2 linked regions of the Pseudovibrio sp. Tun.PSC04-5.I4 genome follow. The protein of the gene in region 2 interacts with the protein of the main gene of each other region in a pairwise test. Links are inferred from orthologs where the notes say so. Each region holds a gene or a part of one and is shown on either strand. Other genes may lie near its edges. The genes, in order: BLS62_RS10050 and BLS62_RS18040.

Region 1 (12,910 bases), 1.7 Mb from region 2 along the record:
GAGAAGACACCAATAAACAGACCGGTTAGCAGAGCAGGGGCCGTGAATTGCCATACGGAAATACCAGCCGCTCTTGCAACAACGAGTTCCAGACTACGGCTGAGAGACATAAAGGCCCAGATAGAGCCAAACAGCACAGCAAATGGAATAACCTGCTCCAAAAGAAGCGGAACGCGCAGAGCAGAGATTGCTACAATACGTAAAAGCGAAAATCCTTCACGGTCACCACCTCGGCGTACAAGTTCAAGTACATCGAAGAGAAAAATCAGAACCGCGGCGAATAGGAACAGCGCGAGAATTGACGTTATGAACCGTTTGGAGATGTAAAGACTAAGCGTTTTTCCGGTCATTACAGACTTGCAGTCCCTTGGTTTTTGCGGCCAAACAATTTTGAAAACACACTGCTCACGCCATTGATCAGGCGTTGTGTTAATTCGACCAGACGCTGTACAAACCAAGGTCTACGGCTCAGGCTAATGGACCACGCAGCAAGCGCAATTGCGAATATTGGGATTGCGTAAAGCAACGGGAACATATCTGGATCTGCACTCACGACTAATGTTGCGCCAAAACCAGCTGTTCTAAGCAGGGTCGCAACTGCAATTGTTGTTGCAATTGCAAGGCCTTGGTCTTGCCTCGTTGTTTTGGGTGAACCAAGCAATGCATAGATGATCAGGCCAAAGGCAATGGGGTAAAGCGGTATGCTCATTCGGTCGTGGAATTCCACAATTAGTTTGTCCCAGTGCTTGGCAGCATAAGAATCATCAGGACTTGCACTCAATAATTCGAAGGTTGGGCGCTCGCTTGCCTTAAAGGTGGGCTCGCGGGCCTCGGGAATCATTGAGGACAGATCAAAGCCATAACTTTCAAAGCTGACGATAGACATATTCTGCCCACCTATGGGACGGCGTTGAATAGTACCATTCAGCATCACCAGCAGAGTTTTGTCAGCTGCTTCAATAATGCGGCCGGTCTTGGCGGTGTAGGTGAACGAGGTTTCCGGGTCTCTTGCGTCATCCAGCAGCAGGCCCTCCAAAATTCCATTTCCGCTACGGTTTCGAATATGGAAGGTCAGGTTCTCTTCAATTGGAATGAACCGGCCGGGCTTGATGATGTTAGCCACCAGATCCACACGAACACGCGTCAATTCACTGCGCAACTCTGCAAGCCCTGTCGGAGAAAGGTAGATCGACAGGAAATACATGAACGCTGTGATGATGAGCGAGAAGGTGAGGATGGGGCGTAAGACCAGCCACTTGGAAGCGCCTGATGCATTGATGACAATCAGCTCACTATCGCGAGACATGCTATTCAGCACGATGACGAATGCCAGCATCATAGCAAAGGGCGCAACAATGAGAATGAGGAAGGGCAATGCCAGAGCGGTAATGTAACCGAACTGCAGCAGTGTCTGGCCTTTTGATGTCACCAGATCGAGCTGGCGCAGCGCTTGGGTAGACCAAACGACGCCTGTCATAGCCGCCAAAGTAATGATGAAGGCGAATAGACTGCGTTTTATTATGTAACGTTCGATTGTTTTCATCGTGCCGTGTACCAGAACCTTTTCCTGTTCATTTTAGGGGAGGCCAAGCCACAAAATGATTCAAGCCCTTTCATTAGCATGGAATAAGGCGGAAAGCCGGATGAGCGGATCTTTTAATGAATAAACTCGCAAGTTTCTCCACACAGCCTTGAAATAGGGGCGTTATCGCGCCATGTTCCTCAATGAATTTCATGAGTAGCTGGACGACACGTCCGCCTGTGTCTGTTGGTATTTTCTGCTAACTATTGCATGTCGCAGGTCCTATGGAGAAAAGAAATTATAATATGACGCAATTCACATCCATTAAAGTCGCACAATATTCTGATGCAACCGCTCCTGTTCAGGTCGTATTCGCAAGTGAAGAGCTTGGCTTTACCGCTGAAGCTGAGGGTGTGATTGGCGCAGCCAAAGAAACAATCGAGCGTGCCGCAAAGACTGCTGACTTTACCGGCAAAAAATCCGGCATCCTGCACTTGTTAGCCCCTGCTGGTCTCAAGGTTGACCGCCTTATCATTGCTGGTCTTGGCAAAGTGGCTGAGCTGACCGAGCAGGATTGGGTCAATCTGGGCGGTGAAGTTGCCGGTAAACTCCTGGCACTTAAAACTGAAATAGCTGATGTAACATTTCCTTCTGAGGCAACTCCTCAGCAAGCTGCAGATTTTGCGCAAGGCGCACTGCTGCGTGGCTACAAATTTGACACCTACCGCACCGTGAAAAAAGAAGCTGACGGTGACAAACATTGCGAAATCTCAATCAAAGTCGCAGATGCCGCCGCTGTTCAAACAGCTTGGGTGGAAGCTGAAGCGGTTGCGCAGGGTACTTTGCTTGCTCGTACACTTGTTGATGAGCCAGCAAACACACTTGGCCCAGTAGAATTTGCAGCCAAAGCACAGCGGCTCTCTGAAATGGGCGTCGAAGTTGAAATCCTCGACGAAGACAAGATGCAAGAGTTGGGCATGAATGCACTGCTGGCAGTTGGTCAGGGCTCTGTTCGTCCATCACGTCTTGCTGTTATGACCTGGAATGGCGGCAAAGACGGCGAAGCGCCAATCGCATTCGTTGGTAAGGGCGTTGTTTTCGACACGGGCGGCATCTCTTTGAAGCCGGGCGCTGGTATGGAAGACATGAAGGGTGATATGGGCGGCGCTGCTGCTGTCATCGGCCTCATGAAAGCCCTTGCGGGTCGTAAAGCAGCGGTCAACGTTGTGTGTGTGCTTGGTCTCGTCGAGAATATGCCTGACGGAAACGCGATCCGCCCAGGTGATATCGTCAAAACCATGTCTGGTCAGACCGTCGAAATCCTCAACACGGATGCAGAAGGTCGTTTGGTTCTGGGTGATGCGCTTTGGTACACACAAGATCGTTTTGCACCGAAGTTCATGATTGATCTGGCGACCCTGACAGGTGCGTGTTTGGTTGCGCTTGCCGGTCACCGTGCAGGCGTCTTCTCTGAAGATGACGACCTGTCAGACCACATTTGCAAAGCTGGTGAAACAACTGCTGAAAAAATGTGGCGTCTGCCACTTGGTGATGAATACGACAAGATGATCGACACACCAAATGCAGACATGCGCAACACTGGCGGGGCTCGCTGGGGCGGTGCAAGCACAGCAGCGGTTTACTTGCAACGCCACACCAACAAAACACCATGGGCTCACATCGATGTAGCTGGCACTGCAATGGGATCCAAAAAGAACGCGATCTCTCAGGGCTGGGCATCCGGTTTCGGCGTACGTGCACTGAACCGTATGGTCAAAGATCATTACGAAGGCTAATCCCTTCACTCATATGATGTTTTAAAGAAAACCGGCTGCATGATCGTGCAGTCGGTTTTTTCGTGGTTATTGGAAAATTGGTTATTTGTGCTCCGAAATAGACGCACAAAAAAAGCTCCTTCTGAAAACCAGAACGGAGCCTTGAATTTTGAAAATGGGCGAATGCGTTAAGCGCTATGTAGGGATCAAAGATCCTACTCTTTTGAAATAATTAAAGTATTCAGTCTGCTGTTTCAGCAAGTCTGGTAGTGTTCGCAGTTTCCAGAATTCTGCGGGATCATCGCGCCAACTGCGGCTGTTACACCAACAAGACCGGACACAAGAACAAAAAACAATACAATACGCGCTGCCATATGGTCGTTTCCTAAATAGAGTATGCCTGCGGACCAACACCAACACCATCACAGAGATGAGAGCTTCTCATCCTCTTTAGTGCGATACCGGTTTTGCCGAGCTTAACACTCCCTTGAAATTCCCCATGAATGAGGTCAAGTCTAGCCCCTTAAAACGTATAGGTTGGGTTTATCAACGATTCCTATGAATATCCCGAAGTATTTGGGATCATTCACGACAATTTTTGGATTAAAATGTGGTCAACTCAGAAACACTGTGATTAGGGCTTTACGAGAATACAGCACGTGCCGCTTGATCAGATTGAATCAAGCAAACAGAATGTGTGCCAAAAATACCAGGACACCACCGGGCTAAACGGGAAATAAAAATATGAGCGAAGTGCTGTTTTATCAGTTATCCAAATTTCCGCTGGAAAGAGTGCTGCCAACTCTCCTCGAAAAATGCCTTGAGAGAGACTGGGGGGTGACTGTTCAGTTCGGAACCGAAGAACGGTGCGACGCCATAGATGCCTATCTGTGGACCTACTCTGATGATGGTTTCTTGCCCCATGGAACCAAGAAGGAAGGCCACCCGGAACATCAACCAATCTACCTGACCACAGAGGGGGACAACCCCAATGAAGCAATTGTTCGCTTTCTGGTGGATCGCGCACCACTGCCGGACCCTGCTCAGTACAAGCGCGTCGTGTATATGTTCGATGGCAATGATCAGGAAGCGCTTCAGGAGGCGCGCAAGCGCTGGGTAGAGGTCAAGGGCGGCGAGCATGAACTCACCTACTGGGCGCAGACCGACAATGGCGGCTGGGACCGGAAAGCATGAGCGCGCAAAACGGTGATCATCGCAAGCAACTTCGCGCACGCCTTGATACTCTGGAGGGTGCAAATGGCGGCGACTGGGAGAACCGTAAGAACTGGTTTGAGCAGGTCTACACCACGGCAGAAGGCGACACAGGCGAGATCCCTTGGGCAGAGCTGAAACCAAAAGCACCGCTGGTGGAGTGGCTCAAGGACAACCCGGGCAAGGCGCGGACAGCGCTGGATGTGGGCTGCGGATTGGGCGACAACGCCAATGCATTGCAAGAGGCTGGTTGGAGTACCTCCGCTTTTGATGTTGCCCCCTCGGCCATTGAATGGGCAAAAAAGCGTTTCCCGACAGGCGCGATCGATTTTCGTTGCGCCGATCTCCTGAGCCCGCCAGAGGATTGGATTGGCAAGTTCGATCTGGTCTATGAGTGTTTTACACTGCAAGCCATTGGCATTGAGATGCGCGGGCAAGTGGCAAAACCACTCAAAAGCCTCATAGCACCCAGTGGTACCCTGATCATTCTAGGCCGCTATTATGATGGAGAAGGCGAACGCTCCGGCCCGCCATGGCCCCTAACTGACTCAGAGTTGTCAGTGTACTACGCAGATGGATTCGAGCAGACTGTGAGACGCACCTTCATTCAGCACAAAGACGATGGCCGCAACATCCCCCACATCTGGCTGGAACTAAAACGCCGCGGGTGAAATGGTTTCTGATGGAGATGAATCTCCAATGGTATTTTTCTGTTAGAGCTAGTTGGGATGTTCAGCGGATTGTAATACCGATTAAAGCCCTGAGCAGTGACTATGTAAGTCCAATACTGCCCAAAATAAACCCGAGGCCTGTGAAGACCTCGGGCTGAATTTTACTCGATAATTTTGTCAGGTCTAACCTGCTGTCAGCTCTTCCAACTCAGCAGACATCTTCAGCCACGTTTCTTCCGTCTCACTCAGCACCTTCACATAGGCTGCACGGCGAATAGCGTGTTGTTTCGCTTTGTCCGGTGCCTCGGTGTAAATGCGTGGGTTGGCCAGCAGAACGTCAAGCTTCTTGATGTACTTCTGGTACTTGGAGACTTCTTTTTCGGCAGCTTCTATATTCTTCTTCAACGGAGCCAGCTTGGAGCGGCGCTCGGCAGCTTCCTTGCGGCGAGCCTGCGCATTGGCTTTTTCGCTGTCTTCTTCGACTGTCTTCTTCGATTTGGAGCCACCGTCACCCTGCAAGATAAACTTGCGGTACTCAGCCATATCGCCATCAAAGTCACGAACGCCGCCATCAGCAACAAGCCACAACCGGTCAGCACACGCTTCCACCAAATGCCTGTCATGGCTGATGAGAATAACCGCACCCTCATAATCGTTGATCGCGTGCACAAGGGCTTCGCGGCTGTCGATATCAAGGTGGTTGGTAGGCTCATCGAGAATAACAAGGTTCGGTCCATGGAAGGTCGCAAGACCCAGCAACAGCCGTGCCTTCTCACCACCGGAAAGATCCTTAGCAGGTGTCATCATGCGGTCTGTCGGCAAGCCAAACCGGTCCACACGAGCACGAACTTTGGATTCGATCACACCCGGCATTAACGGACGCACATGCTCAATCGGGCTGGATTCCGGCATCAAATCGTCCAGCTGATGCTGCGCGAAGAACGCAGTGCTCAGCTTGGTTGCCTTGGTCATTTCACCAGACATCAAACCAAGACGGCCAGCAATCAGCTTGGCAAAGGTCGACTTACCATTACCATTCGCACCCAAAAGGGCGATGCGGTCATCATGATCAATGTTCAGCGTCAGATTGCTGAGGATGGGCTTGTCATCATAGCCAACAGATGCATTTTCCATCTTGATGATCGGCGGAGACAGCTTGACCTCAGGCTGCGGAATGAACAGATCCAGTCCTGAGCCTTCATCCAACACAGAAATAGGCTGCATTTTCTCAAGCATTTTAATGCGAGACTGCGCCTGTTTCGCCTTGGAAGCTTTCGCGCGGAAACGGTCAACGAAGCTTTGAATGTGCTTCCTTGCCTTGTCCTGCTTCTCAACGGCTTTGCGTTGCAAAATGATGGTTTCACGGCGTTGACGGTCAAAACTGTCATAACCACCGCGATAGAACGTCAGCTTACCGCTGTCCATATGCACGATGCTATCAACCGCATTGTTGAGCAAGTCGCGATCATGGCTGATCAGAACCACTTGGTACGGGTAGCGCGCAATAAAGTTTTCCAGCCACATCGTGCCTTCAAGGTCGAGGTAGTTGGTCGGCTCATCCAGCAACATCAGGTCGGGTTTGGAAAACAGCAGCGCCGCCAATGCAACGCGCATTCGCCAGCCACCAGAAAAGTTGGCACATGGCTGTTTCTGCTCATCGTAAGAAAAGCCTAGACCCGTCAGAATAGAGGAAGCCCGCGCTTCAGCGCTGTGGCTCTCAATATCGGCAAGGCGCGTATGGATCTCTGCGATGCGGTGTGCGTCATGCGCAGTTTCCGCTTCCGCCAAAAGAGCTGTGCGCTCTGTATCAGCAGCAAGCACCACTTCCAGCAGCGTTTCCTGCGTACCTGGCGCTTCCTGAGCAACCTGGCCGATCCGCGCTTTTTGCGGCATATACACGCCGCCGCTTTCAACGGAGAGCTCACCGCACAACAGTTTAAACAGTGTCGATTTCCCAACACCATTGCGGCCCACGAGGCCAGTTTTGGCGCCGCTGGGTATAGTAACGGAGGCATCGTCGATCAAAAGCCGACCGGCAATCCGGTATGTAAGATTAGAAACTTGAAGCATGGGACGCTATTTGCCCGCTCACGCACCATTTAGCAAGAGGCGAACAGGCGTAGAAGGTAAATTATATGCAGCTGCGTAAAGCCTTAGGTGCAACCTGAGAGCGATAGTCTCATTCCGCAAGGAATTTATGTGGCTTGCGCCGGTATCAAATTACATTTGGTCGAAACGGCTTCTGAACTTACTTCCCATACCTAAACGCCATGGACACACAGTGAGCAACGGCGTCCTCAGGGTAGGGCGCATCCAGCGGAATCCAGAGGCAGCGGTTGCCTTCAAAGCTTAGGATGTCGCCGTAGAGCTCCCTAAACTCTGAGATGAGGGATGTGTTGCAGTTGAAGAACAATCCGGCCTGATCTCCAAATTTTGGCTTCCAATGCAGGCGCACAGTTACACCGGGGTGCTTGGCGAGGGGCCGGTAGGCAGGCTCACCCCACTTAAGGCTCTCAACTATGGAAGCGGAACCATAAAGACCTGTGCCGATTTGCAAGATCAGTGCACGCAGCTCAAACAAGCGCTCCCGTTTGTCATCGGGGTAGCGAGCAAAGACATCTGCAACAGGCGCAAGTGGCTCGATAATCAGATCAGCCTTGGTGGTAGAGGCAGGGCACATGTTATTATCCTGAAAGAGGCAGTAAGACACACATAAGCCTAATCCACCTCTTCAGGGCAACACAATATGGCACTTGCTCCAAGGTCGAGAGCTGTGCCTGTGAAATTCCAGATCACAGCAGGATACAGGTTTGGCGATGGCCTTACGGCGTCACCATATCCTCTTCCTTCGCCATCCAGTGGCCAGTTTCCCGCTGGAAGTAGATCATATCCAGTGCTGCTGGCTTGCGGCCAATCTGCGTCAGCATGGCATGAACCTGCCCGCGATGGTGGGTCTGATGGTTGAAGAAGTGGAACAGAGCTGCGCCAAGCGGCTGTTGCATGACCAAAGGCTTGCGCACAGTGCGGTAGATCATGGTGCGCAGGAGGTCTTTTTCCTGCATCTGGTCAATCACCGCACAAATGCGGCTGTCCAGCACAAGGCGCTTTTCTTTCAGCGCGGTAAGGCCACCAGTCAGTGTTTCATCAAGGCTGTCGATCGGGTCACCTTGACCGGAAAAGCGGAAAAGCCAGAGTTTGTCTGCCACCAACTGATGGTCCATGGTCCCGTGAATGGAGTTAAAGTATGTGCCCAGATCCCGGTGATACTCATCCGTCGTGATCTCTTCACATTCTTTGAGCAATAGATCGTTGGCCCACTGATTATAGGCCGCATACATTACAAATGCTGCTTTCATAGGGGTGTCCTCTTGCATGTCTGTTGAAAGGACAATGCCCGCCTTTGAACCTTCATAAATTGACACACCTCAAATTTCTGAAAGGTCGGGGGGAGACCAGAAGTCGCAACCTGGAATACTTTTAGGGTGTCGAGTGGGGGAACCTGTTGTTCGACCTATGTTATTCTGAAATATCAAGAAAACTATCACGAGGTGCCCTTAAGGCTTATTCCTAAATTAGTTCGGGATAAGGGCACCTGCACGCTGAGGTGGCTCATCAAATCACTGTTTTTCTGCTGTTTTTTCTAAGGTCATCGTGGGAATACGGATATAATCCCTTGCTTTTTACGGGTGAGTTTAAGTATATCTCGCGCGAACCATTGTGGTGGCGTTTTGCGCCCCGCAAGGAAAACCTTTCATAAAAGAGCGACCAGTTGGGCGCTCGTAACAAACTGCAGGAAATAACAATGGCGATTGAACGCACTTTTTCCATGATCAAGCCGGACGCAACCAAGCGCAACCTGACCGGTGCTATCACCGCTAAGCTGGAAGAAGCTGGCCTTCGCGTTGTTGCATCCAAGCGCGTATTCATGTCCCTAAAACAGGCTGAAGGCTTCTACGCTGTTCATGCAGCGCGTCCATTCTTCGGCGAGCTGACTGAATTTATGTCTTCTGCTCCAACCATCGTTCAGGTTCTTGAAGGCGAAAACGCTGTTCTCAAAAACCGCGAAGTTATGGGCGCAACCAACCCGGCAGACGCTGCTGAAGGCACAATCCGTAAGGCATTCGCTCTGTCCATCGGCGAAAACTCCGTACACGGTTCTGATGCTGTTGAAACTGCTGCTGAAGAAATTGCTTACTGGTTCTCCGGCACCGAAATCGTAGGCTAATCCAGCTCTACGGTTTTAGCTTTGAGCTAGAATTTTAAAAGCCCGTTTGATGCTTGGATGCGTCAGACGGGTTTTTTGATATCAAAATTGCATCTGGACAGCTCCAAACGGAAACAAATGTCTTAATTAATGCATAAGTTACGTTGGGCTCTCTTGCTTCTGACACAGTTTTAATTCTTAGTCCGTTCGCATGTGGGACAATGGAACGCGGAATAAATCCATGAATAATATAGTAAAATCTCTGCTCATCGGGGCATCACTGACACTTATTGGTTCAGCAGTATCTGCTCAGGACTTCACTCGGCCATACTTGAGCCTTGATGCGGCCGGGAAAGGCATGAGCGCGTGTGTCGCTCTGGCTAAAGAAAACGGCTGGAACATGTCCATTGTTATTTTAGATCGCGGTGAAGACATCGTTGCATCAGCTCGTATGGATGAAGCGTTGCCAGCAAGCTACCTGGGCGCAACCTTGAAGGCAGAAACATCTCTGTCCTGGGGCATGCCGACCGAGAAGGTCAATGAGGTCCTCGAGCAGGCTCCGGTCTATAAACAGTTCCCAGGCATCGTGGGTATTGCAGGCGGTATGCCAATCATCGTCGGTGAAAAATCCCTTGTGGGCGCTATCGGTGTTGCAGGCAGCTCCATGGATAACGACAGTGCATGTGCGAAGGCAGCTATTGCAGCCATGCGTTAAGCCTGAAGAGACGCGGTTATAATTGTAGTAGTCCAGTTATAGCTGAAAATTTGCAGTTATTAGGAAGCCAGCCGTCCATTTTTTGCGGCTGGTTTTTTGTTATTTAAAGGGGCACATGCCCTAGGGAGAGGGACGGTGACAACCTGCCTCATACGAATGTGCAAAAAACCACCTTGGAAATGATCTTTGTCAGAAGTTTAAGTGACTGAAATTATGAGAGTATTTACCGTATTGAACCCTCTAAGGAATAAATTAACCCCGCCGTAATTTAATCGATTCTTATATTGATTAAAGTTGTAGTTTATATATATAGTGATTGCTATGGAAATCGAAAAGGCACCACGGGGCCGACCTCGCCGGTTGGACAAAGATAAGATGCTTGAGATCGCTAGCAACCTGTTCTGGCAACAGGGTTTTGAAGCGACCTCGATTAGTGAGCTTGTAACTGCAATGGGTATTACACCTCCAAGTCTGTATGCTGCATTTTCTTCTAAGGAAGAACTGTATCTTGCAGCAATTGATCGCTACTCAGCCAGCTATGGCCGTCAGATGCTCTCAGGGCTGGCGCTGCACTCCTGCGCTTATGAAGCTATTCGGACGGTTTTATACGAATGTGTTGATGTCTTCATCGGTGATGACCATCCTTCAGGTTGCATGATCTCCACGGGACTAGTTGAAAGTTCAAGCGCTCAGAACGCTCTAGCCCGCAAACTGGCGAATATGCGAGTGCAAACCATCAAAATTATCGCCGACAAACTGAAAGCCTGTGAAGTTCAGTTTATTGAAGGCACCGACCTGTACGGGCTTGCAAGTTTCTTTGGTGCTACCATTCAGGGTATGTCTATTCAGGCAAGGGACGTTAACTCCCCGACAGATCTATACAAAATCGCGGATCATAGCTTGAGCGTGCTGCAGGCCTGCCGCAGGTTTTGATAGATATTTGCGCATATAAAGAGATGTAAATGAGCCGACCCTTGTAATATACTTGCAGGATTAAGCTCTAATATTTTGATATATTATACAAACTAAACTAAGTGATTTGCCTAAACACTCAGATCTGTCAGCCATAACCTTGTTAAGGGTGTTTCCCATGCACCCGTGGGTTTGTTGAGAAACGGCCTCCTTCCCCTATGCTGTTGGTACTGGGAAACAAAACACTAGGGAGGCCAAAATGGGATACCAAGCTGCAATCACCAAGACAATCCCTCAAACGATGCAGGACGCTCTCAGAGATTCCATCGAAGTGTTTTGGCGGCGTGGTGTAGACCGCACCTCAATGGAGGACGTTTGCAGAGAAACAGAGGTTTCCCGCAAATTTCTATATGACCATTTTAATTCCAGAGAAGAGCTCTATCGCACCGCTGTGATGTGGTATCTGGACCAATATGGTCGGCAACTTCTCTCAGAGTTTGCCTCGCATTCCAACCCCACTGAGGCCATTCGCGGCGCTTTGTATGAATGCATCGGAATGTTTTGCGACAAAAAGTGCGAGCACGCCAAGTTGCTGTCGTACGCTCTGGCGGCGGTCAACAACAGTGACGCCATTTTAATCAGCGAACTTTTGGCGTTACGGCGCAAGGTGTATTCCTCCATCCTGTGTAAGCTGGAGGGGAATAAATCCCAACTGAAAGCCGACGTGGATATCTCCATTCTTGCGCGCTTCTACCTCACAACGCTCCGGGGGTTGGCAAGTCAGGCCGCCGATGGCATCCCAAGTGATGTTCTGTACCGGGTTGCAGACATGAGCCTTGAATTGCTGGAGACCTACAGAAAGTAGGCTCTGGTTCATCTGAGTGAAAACGTTTGGCCTGAGGGAGATTTTGATCTCCGTTCAGGCCATTTTGTTGGAGAGTGCTATCGCTTCTACAACTCACTTCAATGAGCTGCTTCATCAAAATCAATGGAAACTCAGTTGAAACCGACAGCTAAGCGGTATTCAAGTACGCGTTCCTTGTGGGATGCCTTCATAACGCCTCTCTGAAATTTAACTTTGCCTGTGTTGACCACTCCGATAGATCTCAAAATTGCCATATATTACTCAGGGAAACACTGGGAAGGCAGTGGTCGAAACCTCTCTAAACCATAGAATTAGAAGGGTTCTGTTGTTCCTCGCCATCTGGGGCAACTAATTTTCGTAAATTCCAAAGAGTGGTATCATCTCGCTATTAAGAGTGTTTATTTTTCACCCTAAGGTATGTTGCGACCTTCGTATAAGTGCGTAGAACTGATCATCTGTTCAGCAAAAAACCGGGAGAAGTTTTATGCAAATCGAGAACTATGAAATCAGTAGGCCAATCCCAATAAGTCTCTCCAAGACTTTTGAGGCCTCTATCCATGAGTTTGCAATTCATGGGATAGAGGGGACGTCACTTCAACAGATCAGTATAGTGACCGGCGTCGCGGCAGATCACTTGAGCACTACCTTCCAAGATACGGAGAATCTCTTCTCCAACGTTGTGAAGTGGTACCTGACGCGTTACGAACACCAGATCCTTTCAGGGTTCGCAATGCACTCCAATCCGGTAGAAGCCATTCGCATTGCCCTATATGAATGTATAGAGCTGTTTTGCGAGGATGACTGTCCTCATGGCAGCTTGCTCTCAGTTGAGTTGATGGAGCTTTCCGACACCACGGGTGTAATTTCTGCGGAAATGGAAAAATTGCGCAAGAAGGTCCTTGCTCGTATTTTTCGGAAACTGAATGATACCAAATCCCGCTTCACGCCAGAGTTCAATGCAGTCGAACTTGCCGAATACTACACTGGGGTCATGGTCATTATGATCAGGCAGGCATGTGATGGTGTGGGCAGGA
Region 2 (8,509 bases):
CGACAGCTTATTACTCGCCTGCTTTACAGAACCAAATGGAGCCTGCAAAAGCGATACGCTGAATATAAACTTTTCAGAAACTGAAAAAAGCCGCTTCAGTTTCCTGACGCGGCTTTCTCGTTATACGGAATTTCCAGATTACATATGAATCGGCTTAGAAAATGTTGCCATAGCAGCTTCTTTTACTGCTTCGGACATTGTTGGGTGCGCATGACATGTACGACCCAGATCCTCGGAGGATCCGCCAAATTCCATCAGAACACATGCTTCGTGGATCATCTCCCCAGCGCCGTGGCCGACAATATGAACTCCGAGAACGCGATCTGTGTCCGCATCAGCCAGAACTTTTACGAAACCATCCGTGTGAAGCGTCGCCTTGGCGCGGCCATTCGCTGAGAATGGGAACTTGCCAGACTTGTACTTAACACCAGCAGCTTTCAGTTCTTCTTCAGTTTTGCCAACGCTTGCAACTTCAGGGGATGTGTAAACAACACCTGGGATGACATCGTAGTTGACGTGTCCAGCCTGCCCAGAAAGCATCTCAGCAAGGGCAACGCCTTCATCTTCAGCTTTATGCGCGAGCATAGGACCCACAATCACATCACCAATTGCGTAGACACCGTCTACGTTGGTTTTATAATGCCCATCCGTTTTCACACGGCCACGTTCGTCCAGCTCAACACCCGCTTCAGCAAGACCAAGGCCCTCTGTGTATGGGCGGCGACCAATGGCGACGAGAACAACATCTGCTTCCAGCGTAACAGCAGCAGCTTCACCTGCAGCTGGCTCAACAGTGACTTCAAGTGCACGGCCTTTTTTCTGAACGCCGGTTACTTTGGAAGACAGCTTGAAGGTCAGGCCCTGCTTCTTAAGCATACGCTGGAACTGCTTGGAAACGTCAGCATCCATTGGGCCAAGGATCTTGTCCATGAACTCAACAAAGGTAACCTGAGTACCTAAACGGGCGTAAACTGACCCCAGCTCAAGACCAATCACGCCTGCGCCGACAACAACCATGCGGTTTGGAACTTTTTCCAGCTCAAGCGCACCAGTTGAAGAGACAATTGTTTTTTCGTCGAGTTCTATGCCCGGTAGAGGCATGACATCAGAACCAGTTGCGATAACGATGTTTTTGGTCTCGACGATAGAAGTGGACCCATCTTCGGCCTTAACTTCAACCTTGCCAGCACCAAGAACGCGACCTGTTCCCATATGGGCGTCGATCTTGTTCTTTTTGAAGAGGTAATCGATGCCAGTTACATTGCCGTCGATCACTTTGTCTTTGTGCGCCAGCATTACCTTCCAGTCCACTTTTGGCTTGGAAGTTTTAATGCCGAGGGTTTCAAAGTTGTGATTTGCTTCCTCAAACATTTCTGAGGCGTGTAGCAAGGCTTTGGATGGGATACAGCCGATATTCAGGCAGGTGCCACCATGCGTCTTGCGCTTTTCAACAACAGCAACTTTCATGCCGAGTTGAGCCGCTTTGATCGCACAAACATAACCGCCAGGGCCTGTTCCAATAACAACGAGATCGTAGGACATTTGCAAATCCCTATTTGTAGAAGGGAGAAGGCTGCAACAACCGATTTGTGCGCCAATCTCCACCTAAAGCAAATGTGCCCGGACTGTGCCGGGCACGTTTATATTAAAGGTCCAAAATCAGACGTTGAGGATCTTCAAGGCTCTCTTTAACGCGAACAAGGAACGTCACCGCTTCCTTGCCGTCCACGATACGGTGATCGTAGGACAGGGCCAGATACATCATCGGACGGATTTCCACCTGACCGTTGATTGCAACTGGGCGCTCCTGAATTTTGTGCATGCCGAGGATACCGGACTGCGGTGCATTCAGGATTGGAGAAGACATCAGGGAACCGTAAACACCGCCATTAGAAACGGTAAATGTGCCACCCTGCATATCCGCCATGGAAAGTTTGCCGTCCCGACCCTTACGACCGAGATTGCCGATTTCTTTTTCGATCTCAGCAATAGACATCTGGTCTGCATCGCGAACCACAGGAACCACGAGACCCTTCGGTGTGCCAACAGCAACGCCGATGTGTGCGTAGTTTTTGTAGATAATGTCAGTGCCGTCAATCTCAGCGTTTAAAGTTGGAATTTCTTTAAGAGCATGGGTGATTGCTTTGGTGAAGAAGCCCATGAAGCCAAGCTTTACGCCGTGCTTCTTCTCAAAAATATCCTTGTACTGCTTGCGCAGGTCCATGATCGGCTTCATGTCCACTTCGTTGTAAGTGGTCAGCATAGCCGCTGCGTTCTGTGCATCTTTCAGGCGGCGCGCGATAGTCTGGCGCAGCCTGGTCATGCGAACACGCTCTTCGCGAACTTCGTCAGTTGGAGCCGATACTGCACGAACAGCGACCGGTGCAGCTGCAGGAGCTGGAGTAGCATTCGCGCCCGCAGCAAGTGCTGCAAGAACGTCGCCCTTCAGAACCTGACCGCGTTTGCCGAAGCCGGCAACCTGACCAGCAGACAAGCCTTTCTCAGCCATCATCTTTGCTGCAGACGGAGCTGCTGGCATGTTTGTGCTGGAAACGGCTGGCGCTGGAGCTGCCACTGCAGGCGCAGAAGCTGCAACAGCAGCGCCTTCACCCTTGGCGATTTTACAGAGCAAGTTGCCCGGTTCTACAGTCGCGCCAGTTGCCTGTGCAATTTCAACGACAGTACCGGATACAGGGCTTGGAACTTCCTGCGCAGCTTTATCTGTTTCCAGCTCAACGAGGATTTGGTCAGCTTTAACCGTATCGCCAACTTTAACAGACCATTCGCCAACTTCAGCTTCGGTCACGCTTTCACCAGCTTGCGGAACCAACACTTCAACAGTTTCAACGGCAGCTGCAGGAGCTGCCTTTGCTGTTGGTGCGGCTTTTGCAGCAGGAGCGGATACAGCACCAGCGGCACCTTCCAAGATTGAGCCCAAGAGAGCCCCAACTTCGACAGTTTCGCCTTCTTTAACATCAATGCTGTCCAGTCTGCCGGATACAGACGCAGGCACTTCAACTGTTACCTTATCTGTTTCAAGCTCAACCAGTGGCTCGTCTACATTCACCGCATCGCCCGGCTTCTTAAACCATTGAGCGATTGTTGCTTCGGTTACGGATTCACCCAGTACGGGCACTCGAATTTCCGTCGCCATGTCTCTATCTCTTTTCGTTTCAGGGCCCCTAAAAGGCCTGTCGGACTTCACCTGATTACGATGTATTTACTCGGCGAATGCATCGTCAAGAAATGCTTGTAACTGTGCCAAATGCTTTGACATCAAGCCAGTTGCAGTTGCTGCGGAAGGTGGACGGCCAACGTAACGTGGGCGATGCACTTTTGCATTCACATGCTCCAGAACCCATTCAATGTATTGTTGAATGAAGAACCAGGAGCCCATGTTCTTAGGCTCTTCCTGACACCAGACGACATCTGCATTTTTGAAGCGGCCCATTTCGACGCAAAGTGATTTGGTCGGGAATGGATACAACTGCTCTACACGCAGGATGTAAACATCATTGATGTTTCGTTTTTCACGCTCTTCCAGCAAGTCGTAGTAGACTTTACCGGTACACAGAACAACGCGGCGGATGTCTTCGTCCTTTTTAAGCTCAACAGTCGAACCTGGATTGGTCTGAGCGTCATCATGCAAAAGGCGGTGGAAGCTTTCTTCTGCACTAAAGTCTTCCAGTTTGGACACTGCACGCTTATGGCGCAGCAAAGACTTAGGTGTCATCAGAATGAGTGGCTTACGAATGTCACGTTTCAACTGACGGCGAAGAATATGGTAGTAGTTCGCTGGTGTCGTACAGTTCGCAACCTGCATGTTATCTTCTGCGCACATCTGCAAGAAGCGTTCAAGGCGAGCAGAAGAGTGTTCAGGGCCCTGACCTTCATAGCCATGTGGCAACAGACAAACCAAGCCGGACATGCGAAGCCATTTGCGCTCACCTGAGGAGATGAACTGGTCAAACAACACCTGTGCGCCGTTAGCGAAATCACCAAACTGTGCTTCCCAAACTGTCAACGCGTTTGGTTCTGTCAGCGAGTAACCGTATTCAAAGCCCAACACCGCTTCTTCTGAAAGCATGGAGTTGATGACTTCGTAACGGCCCTGCTTTTCACCAACGTGATTCAGTGGGATGTAGCGTGCTTCGTCTTCCTGATCGTACAGAACAGAATGACGCTGGGAGAACGTACCACGTTCACAATCCTGACCGGACAATCGAATGGCACGACCTTCTTTCAGAAGTGCGCCAAATGCCATGGCCTCACCCATTGCCCAATCGATACCTTCGCCGGTTTCGATCATTTTGGCACGGTTGTTCATGAAGCGTCGGATTGTACGGTGTGCGTTGAAGTCATCCGGCACATTGGTCAACCTTTGACCAAGTTCCTTCAGCTCATCCATAGGAAGACCAGTGGAACCACGGCGTGGCTCGTCGGTTTCCTTGGCGATCTTCATTTTAGCCCAACGACCATCAAGCCAATCAGCTTTGTTTGGCTTGTAAGTCTGGCCGGTCTCGAATTCGCGATCCAGATGCGCGCGCCAATCAGCTTTCGCCTTATCGACGTCCTCAACAGTCATCAAACCTTCTTTGACCAGCTTGTCAGCATAGATCTGAAGGGTTGTCGCATGTTTGCGGATCTTGCGGTACATGATCGGCTGCGTAAAGGCAGGCTCATCACCTTCGTTATGGCCAAAGCGGCGGTAACAGATGATGTCGATAACGACCGGACGTCCGAACTTCTGGCGGTATTCCGTTGCAATCTTAGCCGCGAAAGTAACAGCTTCCGGGTCATCACCATTGGCATGGAAGATCGGAGCTTCAATAACTTTAGCAGCATCAGATGGATACGGTGAAGACCGTGAGAAACGCGGGTTGGTTGTAAAGCCAATCTGGTTGTTGATGATCACATGGATCGAACCACCAGTGCGGTGACCGCGCAGAGCGGACAGACCGAAACATTCAGCAACAACACCCTGCCCCGCAAACGCAGCATCGCCATGGAGAAGCAGTGGCAGAACGTTGTCACGCTCTACTTCTGTTGTTTCTTTCCAAGCAGCGAACTGATCTTGCTTTGCGCGCGCCTTACCCAGAACAACCGGGTTTACGATCTCAAGGTGAGATGGGTTTGCAGTCAAAGACAGGTGAACGTTGTTGTTATCGAATGAACGATCAGAAGAAGCCCCAAGATGGTACTTCACATCACCCGAACCTTCTACATCATCAGGAGCGTAAGACCCGCCCTTGAATTCGTGGAAGATTGCACGGTGTGGTTTACCCATCACCTGAGACAGAACGTTCAGACGGCCACGGTGTGCCATGCCCAGAACGATGTCTTTAACGCCAAGAGCACCACCACGCTTAATGATCTGCTCAAGCGCCGGAATAAGGGCTTCACCACCATCAAGGCCGAAGCGCTTGGTGCCGGTGTACTTAACATCGAGGAACTTCTCAAAACCTTCGGCTTCGACAAGCTTGTTAAGGATGGCTTTTTTACCTTCTGGCGTAAAGGCAACCTGTTTGTCGGGACCTTCGATGCGTTCCTGAAGCCAAGACTTTGCAGCCGGGTCAGAGATATGCATAAATTCCACGCCAAGCGTAGAACAGTAGGTTCGCTTCAGAATTTCCAACATCTCGCGGATGTTGGCGAATTCCATGCCCAACACGTTGTCCAGGAAGATCTTCCGATCCCAGTCCTGCTCGGAGAAGCCATAGGTCGCGGGATGCAACTCTTCGTGGTCACCAGGAACGGCAAGGCGGAGCGGGTCAAGATCAGCGTGCAAATGGCCGCGCATACGGTACGCACGGATCATCATGATCGCGCGAACACTATCGCGGGTCGCTTGCATCACCTGATCTTCGGTCAGCTCAACACCATTTTTCAAGGCATTGGATTTAACTTTTTTGCTGACAACTTGCTCTAATGGCCAATCACCATCGAGTGCAGAAACAAGCTCACCACCTTCGGGAATAGGCCAGTCTGATCGTTTCCAGGATGCTCCACGAGCTTCCTTAATCACATCCTCTGGATTGTCTTGAAGTGATGAAAAGAATTCCCTCCACTCTTGGTCGAGTGAATTGGGATTTTCCTGATATTGAGCATACAGCTCTTCAATATAAGGAGCGTTGGCGCCGTATAGGAACGACGTCAGCGCGAATACTTTGTTCACGTCCTGCTGAGCCATCGTTTTTAAGCGGACTTTTGGTCCGCCCTACTTTCTTTGGGCGGGTGTCAAACACCACGTACCCCTGGGTCCCGCGACTGACAACAAGTCTGGGGACTTACTGCCTCCTAAAGACTGTCGATGAAACCGGTTCACCGACAGTCAAACTAATATGCCCCTAAATAGTGTATGGGGCGTTATCTTATGCGCCTTGCTTTAACTCTTCGAGAAGAGCAACAAGGGTTTTGCCAAGCTTAGCAGGAGATGGAGAAACGCGGATACCCGCAGCTTCCATAGCCAAAATCTTGTCTTCAGCTCCACCTTTACCACCAGAGATCACAGCACCTGCGTGACCCATGGTACGGCCTGGAGGCGCTGTACGTCCCGCAATGAAGCCAACCATTGGCTTTTTGCGGCCCTTAGCAGCCTGCTCCTGCAGCCATTCAGCAGCTTCTTCTTCAGCTGAACCACCGATTTCACCAATCATGATGATAGTTTCGGTTTCATCATCATCCAGGAACATGTCCAGCATATCGATGAATTCGGTGCCTTTTACAGGATCACCACCGATACCAACCGCAGTGGACTGGCCGAGGCCTTCCTGCGTGGTCTGGAAGACGGCTTCATAAGTAAGTGTACCTGAACGGGAAACAATACCTACGGAGCCCTTCTGGAAGATGGAGCCTGGCATGATGCCGATCTTGCACTGTTCAGGTGTCAGAACACCTGGGCAGTTTGGACCGAGAAGACGGCTGTCGGATGCATCGAGGCGAGCTTTAACCTTCACCATGTCTGCAACCGGGATACCCTCGGTGATACAAACGATGAGTGGAATGCCAGCTTCAATCGCTTCGATGATCGCTGCGCCCGCACCTGCCGGTGGGACGTAAACAACAGAAGCGTTTGCACCAGTTGCCGCTTTCGCTTCTTTTACAGATGCGAAGATTGGCAATTCAGCTGCGGATTCCATACCGGAAGACCAGGTCTCGCCACCCTTTTTAGGGTGAACACCAGCAACCATCTGTGTGCCGAAGTAAGCAAGAGCTTGTTCTGTGTGGAATGTACCGGTTTTACCAGTCAGACCCTGAACAATAACTTTGGTGTCTTTATCGACGAGGATAGACATTATCCAGCCTCCTTCACAGCAGCCACAATTTTTTGAGCTGCATCGTCGAGATCGTCAGCAGAAATTACGTTCATGCCGCTTTCTGTGATGATCTTTTTGCCAAGCTCAACGTTGGTGCCTTCTAGGCGAACAACGAGTGGAACCTGAAGACCAACTTCTTTCACAGCAGCCAGAACGCCTTCTGCGATCACATCACAGCGCATGATGCCGCCGAAGATGTTAACCAGAATGCCCTGTACGTTTGGATCGGACGTGATGATCTTAAACGCAGAGGTCACTTTTTCTTTGGTCGCGCCGCCGCCAACATCGAGGAAGTTTGCAGGCTCAGCACCGTACAGCTTGATGATGTCCATTGTGGCCATCGCAAGACCAGCGCCGTTCACCATGCAGCCGATGTTACCGTCAAGAGCAACGTAAGCGAGGTCGTGCTTGGAAGCTTCGATCTCTTTTTCGTCTTCTTCGGTTTTATCGCGCAGAGCAACAATGTCTTCATGGCGGAACAGTGCATTGCCGTCGAAGGATACTTTCGCATCCAGAACGCGCACACGACCATTTTCCATGACGATCAACGGGTTGATTTCGAGAAGCGCCATATCCTTTTCTACAAAAGCTTTGTAGAGGATCGGGAACAGCTTCATGCCATCTTCGCGTGCTGCGCCTTCAAGCTTCAACGTCTCGCAAAGAGTAGATGCTTTCTCGTCGGTCACGCCCTGAAGCGGATCGATTGGCACAGTAAGGATGAGATCAGGCATGTTGTGCGCAACGTCCTCAATATCCATGCCGCCTTCGGTGGATGCTACGAAAGCAACCTGACCACAGGTGCGGTCAACGAGCAGGGAGAGGTACAGTTCGCGGTCGATGTCAGCGCCATCTTCAATGTAAAGGCGGTTTACGACCTTACCAGCATCACTAGTCTGCGCAGTCACCAATGTGTTGCCGAGCATGTCAGCAGCATGGGACTTTACTTCATCCAAGCTGAATGCGAGGCGAACTCCGCCTTTGGCTTCGGGACCAAGTTCTTTGAACTTGCCTTTACCGCGGCCACCAGCGTGGATTTGAGACTTCACAACCCACAACGGGCCTGGAAGGCTTTTTGCAGCAGCTTCAGCTTCATCAGCGGAGAAAATCGCAACACCTTCAGAAACCGGTGCGCCATATTCTTTCAGGACCTGTTTGGCCTGGTATTCGTGTATGTTCATCTGCCCTTCCCATTC

The links.
Region 1: the proteins of BLS62_RS18040 (region 2) and BLS62_RS10050 interact in binary tests that used the Escherichia coli proteins (3 or more experiments, as listed by UniProt). The link is inferred for Pseudovibrio sp. Tun.PSC04-5.I4 from one-to-one orthologs.

Annotation. Positions count from the first base shown.
Region 1 is NZ_FNLB01000006.1:1,079,632-1,092,541, forward strand. What follows is about bases 4,808-7,731. They hold BLS62_RS10050 (ABC-F family ATP-binding cassette domain-containing protein), read right to left. Parts: upstream 7,251-7,731; coding sequence 5,364-7,250; downstream 4,808-5,363. Other genes in these bases: BLS62_RS10045 (class I SAM-dependent methyltransferase), read left to right, coding at 4,808-5,180; BLS62_RS10055 (DUF1801 domain-containing protein), read right to left, coding at 7,429-7,731. Outside these bases: LPS export ABC transporter permease LptG, read right to left, coding at 1-350; LPS export ABC transporter permease LptF, read right to left, coding at 350-1,543; BLS62_RS10035 (leucyl aminopeptidase), read left to right, coding at 1,828-3,318; BLS62_RS10040 (DNA polymerase III subunit chi), read left to right, coding at 4,042-4,491; more of BLS62_RS10045, read left to right, coding at 4,488-4,807; more of BLS62_RS10055, read right to left, coding at 7,732-7,860; BLS62_RS10060 (DinB family protein), read right to left, coding at 8,003-8,536; ndk (nucleoside-diphosphate kinase), read left to right, coding at 8,983-9,405; BLS62_RS10070 (GlcG/HbpS family heme-binding protein), read left to right, coding at 9,626-10,099; BLS62_RS10075 (TetR/AcrR family transcriptional regulator), read left to right, coding at 10,421-11,032; BLS62_RS10080 (TetR/AcrR family transcriptional regulator), read left to right, coding at 11,271-11,876; BLS62_RS10085 (TetR/AcrR family transcriptional regulator), read left to right, coding at 12,361-12,910. UniProt on the Escherichia coli protein: Genetic data indicate it may be involved in ribosome assembly or function.
Region 2 is NZ_FNLB01000006.1:2,738,804-2,747,312, forward strand. What follows is about bases 3,021-6,540. They hold BLS62_RS18040 (2-oxoglutarate dehydrogenase E1 component), read right to left. Parts: upstream 6,191-6,540; coding sequence 3,221-6,190; downstream 3,021-3,220. Other genes in these bases: odhB (2-oxoglutarate dehydrogenase complex dihydrolipoyllysine-residue succinyltransferase), read right to left, coding at 3,021-3,154; sucD (succinate--CoA ligase subunit alpha), read right to left, coding at 6,372-6,540. In the rest of the region: BLS62_RS18025 (glycosyltransferase family 25 protein), read left to right, coding at 1-84; lpdA (dihydrolipoyl dehydrogenase), read right to left, coding at 139-1,542; more of odhB, read right to left, coding at 1,646-3,020; more of sucD, read right to left, coding at 6,541-7,295; sucC (ADP-forming succinate--CoA ligase subunit beta), read right to left, coding at 7,295-8,494. UniProt on the Escherichia coli protein: E1 component of the 2-oxoglutarate dehydrogenase (OGDH) complex which catalyzes the decarboxylation of 2-oxoglutarate, the first step in the conversion of 2-oxoglutarate to succinyl-CoA and CO(2).